DNA from 4 places in the Arthrobacter rhamnosi genome. Region 1 is predicted to be linked to each of the others. Evidence: riboswitches for the same ligand, from Rfam matches in the RefSeq annotation. Region 1 holds a riboswitch; each other region holds the start of a gene.
What was found. A riboswitch is a leader RNA that binds a small molecule or an ion and turns the genes downstream of it on or off. The one in region 1 is predicted to bind S-adenosylmethionine.
Positions count from the first base shown of each region.

Region 2: linked by a shared signal. The riboswitch ahead of ACX80I_RS11120 (PIN domain-containing protein) and the one ahead of sfnG (dimethylsulfone monooxygenase SfnG) in region 1 are both predicted to bind S-adenosylmethionine.
Region 3: linked by a shared signal. The riboswitch ahead of ACX80I_RS09605 (LLM class flavin-dependent oxidoreductase) and the one ahead of sfnG (dimethylsulfone monooxygenase SfnG) in region 1 are both predicted to bind S-adenosylmethionine.
Region 4: linked by a shared signal. The riboswitch ahead of ACX80I_RS09655 (ABC transporter substrate-binding protein) and the one ahead of sfnG (dimethylsulfone monooxygenase SfnG) in region 1 are both predicted to bind S-adenosylmethionine.

Region 1 is NZ_JBTNDT010000008.1:31,206-34,407, reverse strand. It holds gene ACX80I_RS14730 (C40 family peptidase) at 1-444, opposite strand, end outside; cyclic di-AMP (ydaO/yuaA leader) riboswitch at 450-618, opposite strand; gene ACX80I_RS14725 (hypothetical protein) at 735-971, opposite strand; SAM riboswitch class I at 1,071-1,174, shown strand; gene sfnG (dimethylsulfone monooxygenase SfnG) at 1,168-2,340, shown strand; gene ACX80I_RS14715 (O-acetylhomoserine aminocarboxypropyltransferase/cysteine synthase family protein) at 2,340-3,202, shown strand, end outside.
Region 2 is NZ_JBTNDT010000005.1:19,928-23,129, reverse strand. It holds gene ACX80I_RS11125 (cobalamin-independent methionine synthase II family protein) at 1-893, opposite strand, end outside; SAM riboswitch class IV at 1,282-1,407, shown strand; gene ACX80I_RS11120 (PIN domain-containing protein) at 1,615-2,088, shown strand; gene ACX80I_RS11115 (O-acetylhomoserine aminocarboxypropyltransferase/cysteine synthase family protein) at 2,138-3,202, shown strand, end outside.
Region 3 is NZ_JBTNDT010000004.1:152,050-155,251, reverse strand. It holds gene ACX80I_RS09610 (methionine ABC transporter ATP-binding protein) at 1-495, opposite strand, end outside; gene ACX80I_RS09605 (LLM class flavin-dependent oxidoreductase) at 598-1,986, opposite strand; SAM riboswitch class IV at 2,023-2,136, opposite strand; gene ACX80I_RS09600 (SDR family NAD(P)-dependent oxidoreductase) at 2,230-2,988, opposite strand; gene ACX80I_RS09595 (DUF7793 family protein) at 3,127-3,202, shown strand, end outside.
Region 4 is NZ_JBTNDT010000004.1:166,165-169,366, reverse strand. It holds gene ACX80I_RS09665 (carbon-nitrogen hydrolase family protein) at 1-762, opposite strand, end outside; gene ACX80I_RS09660 (FadR/GntR family transcriptional regulator) at 851-1,642, shown strand; SAM riboswitch class I at 1,755-1,853, shown strand; gene ACX80I_RS09655 (ABC transporter substrate-binding protein) at 1,957-3,202, shown strand, end outside.

The DNA.
Region 1 (3,202 bases):
CACCGCAGCCGGTGCAGGGGCGACATCGCCGGTGGGGATGGTGATGGCGTCGCCGGGGAAGATCACCGATGCCAGGGACAGCCCGTTGGCTGCGAGGACAGCGTTCAGGTCCACGCCGTAGGCGGCGGAGATGGCGCTGAGGGTGTCGCCGGCGACGACCGTGTGGGTCGTCGCGGCGGGTGCAGCGGCCGGCGCCGCGGGTGCAGCAGCCTGCGCGACGGGTGCAGCGGTGGCAGCGGCGGCAGCGGGAACCGTCGTCGCGCCCGCGTCGGTGTACTCACCGGCGTGGGCGGTGCCGACCGCACCGAGTGCGAGGCCCGAGGTGACCGCGGCGACCGCGATCGGACGGCCGACCGCGGTGGCGGAGGCCTTCACGGCGCGGGACAGGCCCTGCAGTGCGGGGTTGCCGGCGCGGTGGCGCGCCGGGGAAGTCTTTCGTGACATGGATGTATACCTCTCCCATGCCTGCGGGGTGAGCTGTCGGGTTCGGATGGGAGTCACCCGGCCGTGCGTACTCGGGGTGGGAGCTGCAGCGACTTAACCCCAGGGATGCAGCAGGTGTGCTGCGCGTCCCGTGGAACTGTGGTTCCCCCGTCCCCGCCTCGGTGATGTACGTATCCCGTTCGGCGGCAGGGCTCGGCAATCCATCCGGGAGGGCCTCCTATGGACGGAGGCACGCGACGACGATACCCAGCGCTCACCGGGTTTGTCACATTTGTATAACGGCGCGTACCCTACGCGTCCGAACGGAAGGACCGCCAGCGGCGGAACGCGAGGACCGTGCCACCCGCACTGAGGACGAGCAGGACGCACTGCTGCAGGTAGAACCAGGCAGAAGCCGCTGTTCCCGCGCTCCCCGCGACCAGCAGGACGCTGCTCGCCACGGTGACGGTCACGACCACGCCGACCCAGAAGAGCGTGTTCCAGAGCGTGCGTTCCTGCGTGCGGCCCGCCGACCTCCAGCTATCCATTCCTCCACCCTAGGCACCCGGGCTCCCGCCCGATGACCCACGGCCGCCATTGGACGACACATTGTTTGGTTCTGCAGCCCTCCGGTGTCACACTCGACGTGACCATCCCGAGCGGCTGAGAGATCTGGCTCACTGACGCCGCAGCAACCCTGGCCACCGCTTCGTGCGGCGACATTAGGGTGCTACTGCCAGACCGATGGAGGAAACCATGAGCGTCGCAGACCTTTCCACGCCCCTCAAGTTCGCCTACTGGGTCCCCAACGTCAGTGGCGGACTGGTGGTCTCGACCATCGAGCAGCGCACCAGCTGGGACTTCGACTACAACAAGAAGCTCGCCCGCATCGCCGAGGACGCCGGGTTCGAGTACGCGCTGTCGCAGACGCGCTACGCCGCGTCCTACGGTGCGGACAAGCAGCACGAGGCGACGTCGTTCTCCCTCGCCCTGCTGGCGGCCACCGAGAAGCTGAAGGTGATCGCCGCGGTCCACCCGGGCATGTGGCACCCCGGCGTGCTCGCGAAGTACATCATCACCGCCGACCACATCTCCAACGGCCGCGCCGCCGTCAACATCGTCTCCGGCTGGCTCAAGGACGAGTTCACCAACTTCGGCCTCGAATGGCTCGAGCACGACGAGCGCTACGTCCGCACCGAGGAGTTCATCCGCGTGCTGCGCGGCCTCTGGACGGAGCAGGGCTACAGCCAGGCGGGCAAGTACTACAACATCAAGGACTTCACCCTGAGCCCGGCACCCGTCGACGTCCCCGGGCGCCCCCACCCAGAGATCTTCTTCGGCGGGAACTCGACGGCGGCCCAGGCCACGGCGGGCCGCGTCGCCGACTGGTACTTCTCCAACGGCAAGGACCTCGAGGGCTTCAAGGAGAACATCGCCGGCGTGCAGGCGTCCGCCGAGCAGGCCGGGCGGCGTCCGCGGTACGGCCTCAACGGGTTCGTCATCGCCCGCGACTCCGAGAAGGAGGCGCGCGACACCCTGCGCGAGATCGTCGAGCAGGCGCACCGCCCCGCCGTCGAGGGTTTCCGCGACGCCGTGCAGGAAGCCGGCCCCTCGACGAAGGACGGCAAGGGCATGTGGGCCGACTCCACCTTCGAGGACCTCGTGCAGTACAACGACGGCTTCAAGACGCAGCTCATCGGGACGCCGGAGCAGATCGCCGAGCGCATCGTGGAGTACAAGAAGATCGGCGTGAACCTCTTCCTCACCTGCTACCTGCACTTCCAGGAGGAAGTGGCCGCCTTCGGCACCGACATCCTGCCGATCGTGCGGGAGCTCGAGGCGGACGCGGCCCGCAGCGCGGGAGTGGACTTCGACCCCGACGGCACGCTCGCCGTCCCCAGCAAGGCAGGTGTCTGATGGCAGAACGTTCCTTCGGTTTCCGTACGCGCGCACTCCACGCCGGCGGCACACCCGACGCCACCCACGGCGCCCGGGCCGTGCCGATCTACCAGACGACGTCGTTCGTCTTCAAGGACACGAACGACGCCGCCAACCTCTTCGCGCTCCAGAAGTACGGCAACATCTACTCGCGCATCGGCAACCCGACGGTCGCGGCGTTCGAGGAGCGCATCGCGTCCCTCGAGGGCGGCATCGGCGCGGTGGCGACGGCGTCGGGCATGAGCGCCGAGTTCATCACCTTCGCGGCGCTCTGCCAGGCGGGCGACCACATCGTCGCCGCCTCGCAGCTGTACGGCGGGACGGTCACCCAGCTGGACGTCACGCTGCGCCGTTTCGGCATCGAGACCACCTTCGTCCCGGGAACGGATCCGGCGGACTACGCGGCGGCGATCCGCGAGAACACCAAGGCCGTCTACGCCGAGGTCATCGCGAACCCCTCGGGCGAGATCGCGGACCTCGCGGGCCTGGCCAAGGTGGCCCACGACGCCGGTGTGCCGTTCATCGTCGACTCCACCCTCAGCACGCCCTACCTGGTGCGACCCATCGAGCACGGCGCGGACATCGTCATCCACTCCGCCACCAAGTTCATCGGCGGGCACGGCACCACCCTCGGCGGTGTGATCGTGGAGAGCGGCCGCTTCGACTGGGGCAACGGCAAGTTCCCCATGATGACCGAGCCCGTCCCCTCCTACGGGAACATCCAGTGGTGGGGGAACTTCGGCGAGTACGGGTTCCTGACCAAGCTGCGCACCGAACAGCTCCGCGACATCGGGCCCTCGCTGTCGCCGATGTCGGCCTTCCAGCTCCTGCAGGGCGTCGA
Region 2 (3,202 bases), on a different contig from region 1:
TCCACGATGTGGCGGAACCCGATGTCCGTGGTGTGCGGGCCGTGCCAGGATCCCCAGCAGACATGGAACCGGACCTGTTCCTCGGGTAGTCCCCGCAGCGCATAGTTCAGGGCGTCGACCCGGATCCGGGTGAACTTCTGGTAGTCCTCGATGGTGGGTTCGGGGTTGATCTGGTCCCAGTTCTCCGCGATGGACGGATCGTCGATCTGGACGACCAGGCCTGCGTCGACGATGGCCTTGTACTCCTCGCGCAGGACATCGGCCCAGGCGTAGATGAACTCCTCCTCGCTGGCGTAGTAGTCGTTGCCGATCCTGCTGGCGGACCCGGGCGAGAGGGCCGTGATGAATCCCGTCGGGATGTCCGCAGCAGCCAGGCCCGCTTTCAGGTTCGTGATGTCACTGGCCAGGGCAGCGTGTCCGGTGTAGGAGATCGGCCCGGTCGCGGACGGAAAGGCCGTCGCGTTCCTGCCGATCTGGATCCCGCTCTCGGGATCCTGGTAGGCCGCCGCGAAGCGGGTCCAGTCACGTCGGTCGGCGAACGATGTCAGCCTGATGGCACCGGGCTCGCTGAGGACGGGTTCGGCGAGGATCGGATTGAAATCCGTGAGTTCCAGGCCGGCGGTGCGCTGGAAGCTGTAGGTCCACCAGGCACCGTAGTCGACCGGGTTGGACATCGCCTTGCCGTACTCACCGTCGCCCGGGATCGTGATCCCGAACTCCTTCTGGCGCTGGACGAGGTCCACCACGGCGGTGGTGAGCAGCCCGTCGAATTCGGGTGTCCGCTCCAGGGTGAAGCCGTCCTCGGCAAAGGTCCGGGCGGCGTTGGCGGCGATCAGTTCCGGTGTGCGGGGCAGCGAGCCGGCGTGGCTGGTGGAGATGCGATCGAGGGTCATGATGCTTTCCTTTCCATCGGTCCTGCCATTAGCACCCTTCCGGACAGGAAATCCGGGGGAAGCTGCAGCGTCATGGAGGCAGGTCTCTCAGCTGCTCTGGATGGTGTGGCTTAGGGCTCTAAATCCACCGGTGACGCAGGCACGTCCCCTCCACAGCCAGGAGGCTGAGCACCAATCGGAGGGGCTGGCCCCATCATGGACGACGATTAGCGCGCCATAAAAACCAGGGGCGTAACATTCCGGAAAGATTTATGGGGGAGTCCCACCCTGCGGCCGATGAAATTCCCTGTTCTCGTGCCGGGAACAGTCGATAAGCGAACGGACGAACGAGGACGACAACGCTCGGGTGTTTACTTCGGGCACGATTGCGTGGTTATACTTCCAACAGCTTCATGAATTGTGACCGCCAAGCTCCGACTTGGTCACATACCAACCCCGCGCTCGGTGGGTGGTTCGGATGACGAAGCGGCCCGCATTCACCCCCCGGGGTACCTGGTGCGGGCAAGAGCTCCCGAAAGGACGCGGCCCCGTGCCGCCCGCCATGGCTGCAACCTCATCCATTGCCGATTCCCACTCCCAGGTTCCGCTGTCGGTCGTGAGCATTCACGACTACGAGGCACTGATGGCTCCGCGCGAGGCGTTCGTGGATTTCCTCCTCAGACCGCAGGGGGTTCCACGTGGCAGGGAGGACGCTGGTCCGCCTGCGCTGGCAGTCTGAGGAATGGCACGCACAAGCGGCCTCCTCCTGGATACCGACGTCGTCGTGGAGTTGCGGAGCCCACGCCCTTCCACGACTGTCGTCGATTTCCTCCAGCGGAGGCGACACTTCCGGATATTCGTCTCCGCCCTGACGATCGGGGAATTGCATCTGGTGAGCCGGGAGAACCAGCAATACCGGACGGTCGGCGCCTGGGTGCAGGAGTTCGTGAACTCCTACAGCTCCAACATTCTTCCCGTGGATTCTGATATCGCCGCTGTCTGGGGTCCGATGCTGAGCGACGCCGAGGTGTCCGCAGTCGATTCCCTCATTGCAGCGACTGCAATTCACAAGAGTCTTTCCATTGTGTCGGGAAATGTGGAGGTCTACCGGAAATTCGCGGTGTCGGCCATCAATCCCTGGATTCCGGAAGCGCATGCGGTTGGGGCGCCACCGCTCCCGCCCTCCCGGACGGGACCGGCGACGCAGTCCCTGTAGATCCGTCCGACCCCGAACCCTGACCATTTCTGCCGAAGGAGCAGCTTCGATGAGTACCGGTGACGCCGGCTGTACGGCCACTTCCCAAATCCATGCAGGGTATGAACCGCAGGCCCCCTACCGGCCCGTGGCAGTCCCCATCTATCAGACCGCGGCGTACGAGTTTCCGGACTACGCGTCGGCCCGGCGCATGTTCGCGCTCAAGGAACCCGGCTTCACCTACACGCGGACCGGCAACCCGACCGTCGCCGTGCTGGAGCAGCGGATCGCCGCGCTCGACGGCGGCGTGGCCGCGCTGGCAACGGCGACCGGGCAGGCAGCGGTCGCCGTCGCCCTGTTGTCGCTGGTCCGCGGCGGGCAGCACATCGTGGCCTCGTCGAAGCTGTACGGGGGGACGGTGGACCTGCTCACCGACACCTTCGACGATTTCGGGATCGCGGTCAGCTTCGCCGACCCGGCCGATCCCGGTGCCTGGCAAGCCGCTGTACGCCCTACGACGCGGGCCTTCCTGACCGAATCCATCGGCAATCCGCTGGCCACGCTGCAGGACCTGCCGGCGATCGCCGCGGTCGCCCATGCCGCCGGGGTGCCGCTGGTGGTGGACAACACCCTGGCGACCCCGGCCCTGTTCCGGCCGCTGGATCACGGGGCCGACATCGTGGTGTATTCGGCCACGAAGTTCCTCGGCGGGCACGGGAGCACCCTCGCAGGTGCCGTGGTCGACGGCGGGCGCTTCGACTTCTCCGCCTACCCGGACCGGTGGCCGCAGCTCACACGGCCGAAACGCCGGTACGGCGGGGAGATCCTGTGGGAACGCCACGGCCACGGCGCGTACCTGGCCCTCGCGCGCAGCAAGTACCTCCACGACCTGGGCCCCTCGCTCGCTCCGGGCAGCGCCGCGCAGATCCTGCAGGGGCTGGAGACCCTGGACATCCGGGTAGCCCGGCACGCCCAGAACACCCGCGAGGTCATCCGGTTCCTGGCCGGCCACCCGGCCGTCGCCGCGGTGCACCACCCCTCCGTTCCGGGCCACCCGCAGGCCGGACTCGCGGCCCGGGACTTCCCGCGAGGAGCCGGCAGTGTGTTCTCCTTCGACCTGGCCGCCGAGCCCGGG
Region 3 (3,202 bases), on a different contig from region 1:
GTCCGCCAGGAGGATGGACGGCCGCAGCGCGAGCGCCCGAGCGATTCCCACGCGCTGCGCCTGGCCGCCGGAGAGCTGGAACGGGTAGTGGCCGGCCTTGTCCGACAACCCCACCCGGTCCAGTAACTCGGCAACACGGGCCCGCGCCTCGCCAGGAGTGACACCGAGGTATTCGAGGGGCAGGGCGATGTTCTCCGCGGCGGTCCGGCGGCTGAGCAGGCTCGAGGACTGGAACACCGTGCCGATACGGCGGCGCGCCTCACGCAGACGCTTCTCCGGCAGGCCCGACAGCTCCTCGCCATTGACGACGACGGCCCCCGACGTGGGACGTTCGAGCAGGTTGATGCACTGGGCGAGGGTGCTCTTGCCTGCACCGCTCGGCCCGACGACGGCAGCGATGCGGCCAGTGGGCACCTCGAAATCGAGGTGGTCGAGCACGGTGACGGCAGCGTGCCCACGACCGTAGGTCTTGGTCAGGTGTCGAAGCGAGATCATGGAGTTCCTTGGGCAGGACGCGGTGGGGCAACGTCGATGGGATGGGCGTGCTGCAGGTTCGGCCGCCGGGAATCCGGCGGGCCGTGTCAGATCAGTGCGGCATCAGGGGCGGACGGATTCGAGCCGGAAGCGCGCTCCGCGGTGCTCCTCGGGGAGACGGTCGCCCTTGCCGAACAGCTTGTTGCGCAGGGTTCCCTCGACGTACTCCGTGGGATAGGCGCCACGCTTCTGCAGCTCGGGGACCACGTACTCGATGACGTCCTCGAAGGATCCGGGGGTGATGGCGTACGCCAGGTTGAAGCCGTCGACGTCGGTCTCCTCGACCCACGCCTGAAGCTCGTCCGCAACCTGAGCGCCTGAACCGACGATGCGCGGACCGAGCCCACCCATACCGCCCCATTCGGCGATGTCCCGCACGGTCCAGGGTTTGCCGTCGTCGTTCACCTTCTGGAAGGTGGCGACGGCCGAGTGGATGGCGTTGGACTTCACATTGCCGAGCGGCTCATCGGGAGCGTAGACGGACAGGTCGACGCCGAACCAGCCGGAGACGAGCACGAGCGCTCCCTCGTAGCTGACGTACTTCTGGTACTCGGCGTGCTTCGCCTGGGCCTTCTCCTCGGTCTCGTCGGTGATGACGGTGAGCAGGGTGTAGATCCGCACGGAGTAGCGGTCACGCCCCTCGGCCTCGACGGCGTCCCGGATCTTCTTCACGACATCCTTCAGGATCGCCTTCGACGGTGCACCCACGAAGACCGCCTCGGCGTTCCCTGCTGCAAAGGCGATACCGCGGGAGGAGGCCCCCGCCTGGAAGATGACCGGGGTGCGCTGCGGCGAGGGCTCGCTGAGGTGGATCCCCGGGACCGTGAAGTACTTGCCGTCGTGGTTGATGTCGTGGACCTTCGCCGGGTCGGTGAAGACCCCGGTCTCGCGGTCCCGGATCACGGCGTCGTCCTCCCAGGACCCCTCGAGCAGCTTGTAGAGCACCTCGAGGTACTCGTCCGCGTGGTTGTAGCGCTCGTCGTGCTCGAGCTGGTCCTCGTTGCCCATGTTCCGCGCGGCGGAGGGAAGGTAGCCGGTGACCACGTTCCAGCCGACCCTGCCATTGGTGAGGTGGTCGAGCGTGGAGAGCCTGCGTGCGAACGGGTAGGGGTGCTCGTACGCGGTGCCCGCCGTGACCCCGAAGCCGAGGTGCTCCGTGACGAGCGCCATGGCGGAGACGAGCAGGAACGGATCGTTGACCGGCGTCTGCGTCCCCTGGCGCAGCGTGGCCTCGTTGGAACCGCCGTAGACGTCGTAGGTGCCGAGCACGTCGGCGATGAAGATGCCGTCGAACAGGCCCTTCTCCAGGGTCTTGGCGAGGTCGGCCCAGTACCGCAGGTCCTTGTAGCGCCACGACTGATCGTCCGGGTGCCGCCACAGGCCCGGCGACTGGTGGCCCACGCAGTTCATGTCGAAGGCATTGAAGCGGATATGGCGCGGTGATGCGGGCATGGAAAATCCTCATGTCAGGGCACTGCCATGAGGGAAGCGCCATACTTGCCCGCATGGTGCATGCCGGGCCGAATCCTCACCTGGGGCACCCCGCTACAGCGAGAGGGTTGCCGTCCAACAAACCAGGGTTTGACGTTGGAACTCTTGATTCTGGGAATGAGCCTAGATGCCCGTCCGCGCCGGCGTCCATATGCACCCGTCACAGTGCGTCACGATCGGCAATGCCTCACGTGCAGCACAGCATCAGCGGAGGTAGGACGCCCCATTCACGTCGACCACGGTGCCGCTGACCCAGAGCGGAGCATCCGTGGCGAGCCATGCCGCGGTCTGCGCCACCTCCTCCGGCGTCGCCACGCGGTTGAACGGACTCTGTGCCCGGACAGCGTCGCCCTCCGGACTGTCGAGCACCGACCGTCCCATGTCCGTCTCGACGAAGCCGGGCGCGACCGCCGCCGAGAGGATGCCGGAGGGTGCGAGCGCGACGGCCAGCGACTGGGTCATGGAGTGCAGCGCAGCCTTGCTCGCCCCGTAGGCAGGGGTGAGGGGCTCACCCCGGTAGGCGCCGCGGGAGCCCACGCTGATCAGCCGACCGCCCTCGGGGCCGGAGGGCCGGTCCAGCAGGTGGCGCGCCACGAGCCAGGCCAGGTTCGCCGGCCCCAGCAGGTTGACGGCGAGGGTGCGGCGCCAGGCATGCTGCCAGTCGTCGAAGGACGCCCGGGCAACCGGATGCGCCTCGAAGATCCCCGCATTGTTCACGAGGACGTCGACCCCACCGAGTTCCCGCACGGTTTCATCGACGATCCGCACGCACTCCTCCGGATCGGCGACATCGCCGACGACGACGGAGTGACCTGCGCCCGGCAGGGCATCGCGGACCGCCAGGGCCGCGGTCGCATCACGTCCTGCATGCACGGCGATGCGGTGCCCCCGTCCGGCCAGCTCATGGGCGATGGCGGCGCCGATCCCGCGGCTCGCGCCGGTTACCAGAATGCTCAGTGTCATGGATCAGACGCTACAGCCCGCATTGCGCCGGGAGCCCGAAGAGCACGGGTGGAATCGGACAACCGAAAAAGAGGCAGAACCAGGAAGTCCACCTTGCTACGCTGTCAAGCTACTGCTCATGCTCGGTAAAGGACCTTGATGGACCCATTCAGTGCGCACCTCGACAGGGGAATCCTGAGGCTTCGGTGGAAGCGCGGCGTCGAGATCACCTATG
Region 4 (3,202 bases), on a different contig from region 1:
GGTGCCGTGCGTGCGCACGTAGTCGATGCGCGACAGGTCGAGGGTGGCCGCCATCATCCCGGTACCCTCGTCGTCGAGAGATTCGAGGACCGTGCCCTCCGGGTCCACGATGAGGCTCTGGCCGCGCCCGGTGGGGCCGGCACAGTTGACGCTGACAATAAACACCTGGTTGACGATGGCGTTGGCCCGGGCGAGGACCAACTCGTGTTCGCGGTCCTCCGTGGTGGTCTTGACGACATTGAGGATCACGTCCGCGCCGAGCCAGGCGAGCTGGCGGGTCACTTCGGGGAACCACGCGTCGTAGCAGATGGACAGACCGGCCCTGCCGTAGCCCTCGAGGTCGACGGTGACGAAGGCGTCCCCGGGGTCGTACGGCTCAAAGGGACGCCACGGGAAGATCTTGCGGTAGCTCGCCTCGAGCTCGCCCTGCGGGGAGAACACGAGGGCGGTGTTGAACAGCTGCCCCTCGGGCCCGCGCTCGCAGATGCTTCCGGGCACGAGCCACACGCCGAGGTCCCCGGCGAGCTGTGCGAGCTCCCGCACGAGGGGCCCGTCGAGGGGCTGCGCAGACTCCTGGAGCGCTTCCGTGCGCGCCTGGTCGGGGTAGCCGTCACCGAACAGGTGCAGTTCGGGGTAGACGAGGAGCCGGGTTCCGGGATGCGCCGCGAGGGCGTCGGAGACCTGGGTGGCGAAGACCGAGAATGGCTCACCGATCGCGATCGGTTCGGACTGGACCGCGAGGAGCGGTAGGGGCTGTGACATGGGTCGCCTTGGCTTGCAGTGACGGGGCTCACGCAATATTAGCTCATATTGAACTATTATCAAGGCGGGACGACGTTAGGGTGAAACCATGGCTGCTGAAGTGCGGGAACCGCCGGGTACGGCGGCGTCGTCTCCCCTGCCGTCTGCACTGCCGGCTCCTATGCCCTCTGCCCTGCCGCCCGGCCTGCCGCCCGGTCACGGACGGCGCAGCGCCATCGATGCCGTCCGCGCCCGCATCGCCACCTCCATCTCGCTCGGCCTTATCCAACCCGGCGAACGGCTGCCGGACCAGGCCGACATCGCCCTGGGGCTCTCGGTCAGTCCGATGACAGCCCGTCGGGCGATGGCGAGCCTTGCCGACGAGGGGATCGTCGTCCGGCGGCGTGGACGTGACGGCGGTACCTTCGTCGCGGCGGATCCTCCCGCCGTCGCCCTGGAGAGGCTGTCCCTGGGACTGCCGGATGCCGCGGCCGTCCACGATCTGGTGGACCGGCGCCTCCTCGCCGAGTGCGCGGTCACCCACTTCGCCGCCGTCAACGCCACGGAGGACGAGCTGGAGGCGCTGGAGGCGCTGACGCAGCGCATGGGGAAGGCCACCAACTGGTCGGAATACCACCAGGCCGACGACGCCTTCCACCGGTCCGTGGCCGCGGCGTCCCACCTCGGTGCTGCCACCGCCGTGTATTCGGCAGCCCTCGGCGAGCTGTACGAGCACTTCGTCCCGTACCCCATCGACGCACTGCACCGCGCCAACGAGGACCACATCGACCTGGTGCGTGCGCTGCGGAGGCGCGACGCGGTTCAGGCGGTCTCGATCGCCCACGCGCACGTCGACAGCCTGCACTCGACGATGTTCATGGAACTCGCGCGTCGCGCCTAGCTGCCGGCCGGTCCGGCCGGTCCTCCTACGACCTCCCGCACGACCTCCCGCATGACCGAATATGACGGGGACCACTGGCGCAGCCGATGCCCGGTGCGCTTAGCTGTAGCCATAACCATCCCGAGCGGCCGAGAGACCTGGATCGACGACGCCGCAGCAACCCTCCCTGTGTAGCAACGGGGAACGGTGCTACTGCCAGGACCGATGGAGAAGCTACACGCTTTCGTTGGTCTCCCCTCCCGTGCTTCCGCACGCCCGGGTGATCGCTGGCTGTCCTGTCTGCCCTCCATCGGGCGATGATTCAGGAGCCCAGCGTGACAACAGCAAGCCCCAGCACACCCCGCACCCTCGCCCTGCTCGCAGCGGCCGCAGGCCTTCTCCTCACCACATCGGGCTGCGGAGGATCAGCCGCAGCGAGCGAGGACGACACGTTCGTCTTCGCCACCGGCAAGGACATCTCCTGCCTCGACCCCCACGTCGACGGCGACATGCCGCAGGCCTCGATCGCGGCGAACTACCTCGACTCCCTGGTCTCCCAGGACAGCGAGGGCGCCATTCATCCGTGGCTCGCCACGGACTGGTCAGTGTCCGACGATGGCCTCACCTACACCTTCACGGTGCGCGACGACGTCTGGTTCACCGACGGCACGAAGCTCACCGCGGAGGCGGTCAAGGCGAACCTCGACCACATGGTCGACCCCGACACGCAGTCCGGCACGGCCGGCGGCTACCTCAAGCCCTACACCTCCACCGAGGTCGTCGACGACACCACCGCCGTCGTCACCCTCAACCGCCCCTACGCGGCATTCCTCGAGGTGCTCGCCCAGCCGTTCCTCGGCATCGAGTCACCCGAGGCCCTCAAGCGCCCGCGGGCCGAGAACTGCAACGCGCCGGTGGGCTCGGGCCCCTACAAGATCGTCGACTACGTGCCGCAGTCGAAGGTCAGCCTCGTCCGCAACGAGGACTACAACTCCGCTCCTCCCTATGCGAAGCACCAGGGCCCGGCCCACATCGAGAAGATCGAGTGGCGGATCGTCCCCGAGGACTCCACACGCTACGGACTCCTCCGCGCCGGCCAGGTGGACGCCCTCGACCTCATGCCGTCGGTGCACTTCGACGAGGCCGAGGCCGATCCGAACGTCGAACTCATCCTGCAGGACCGGCCCGGGAACCCGACCAACCTGATCCTGAACACCACGCGCGCACCGTTCGACGACCTCAACGTCCGCAAGGCCTTCCTGCGCAGCGCCTACGTGGATGCGGGCATCAACAGCGTGTACTTCGGCACCGTGACCCGGGCCGGCGGACCGCTGAGCTCCACCACCGGCTTCTACTCCCCCGACTTCGAGCACGTCTACGATCCGGACCCCGAGGAGGCGGCACGCCTGCTCGACGAGGCCGGCTGGACCGAACGCGACGACGAGGGCTACCGCGTGAAGAACGGCCAGCGCCTCACGGTGCACTTCCCCTACACGCCGGACTGGTGGCCCACAGCGCACCAGGCCCTGGTCACCCAGATCCAGGCGACGGCGAAGAAGGCAGGGTTCGAGGTGCTGATCG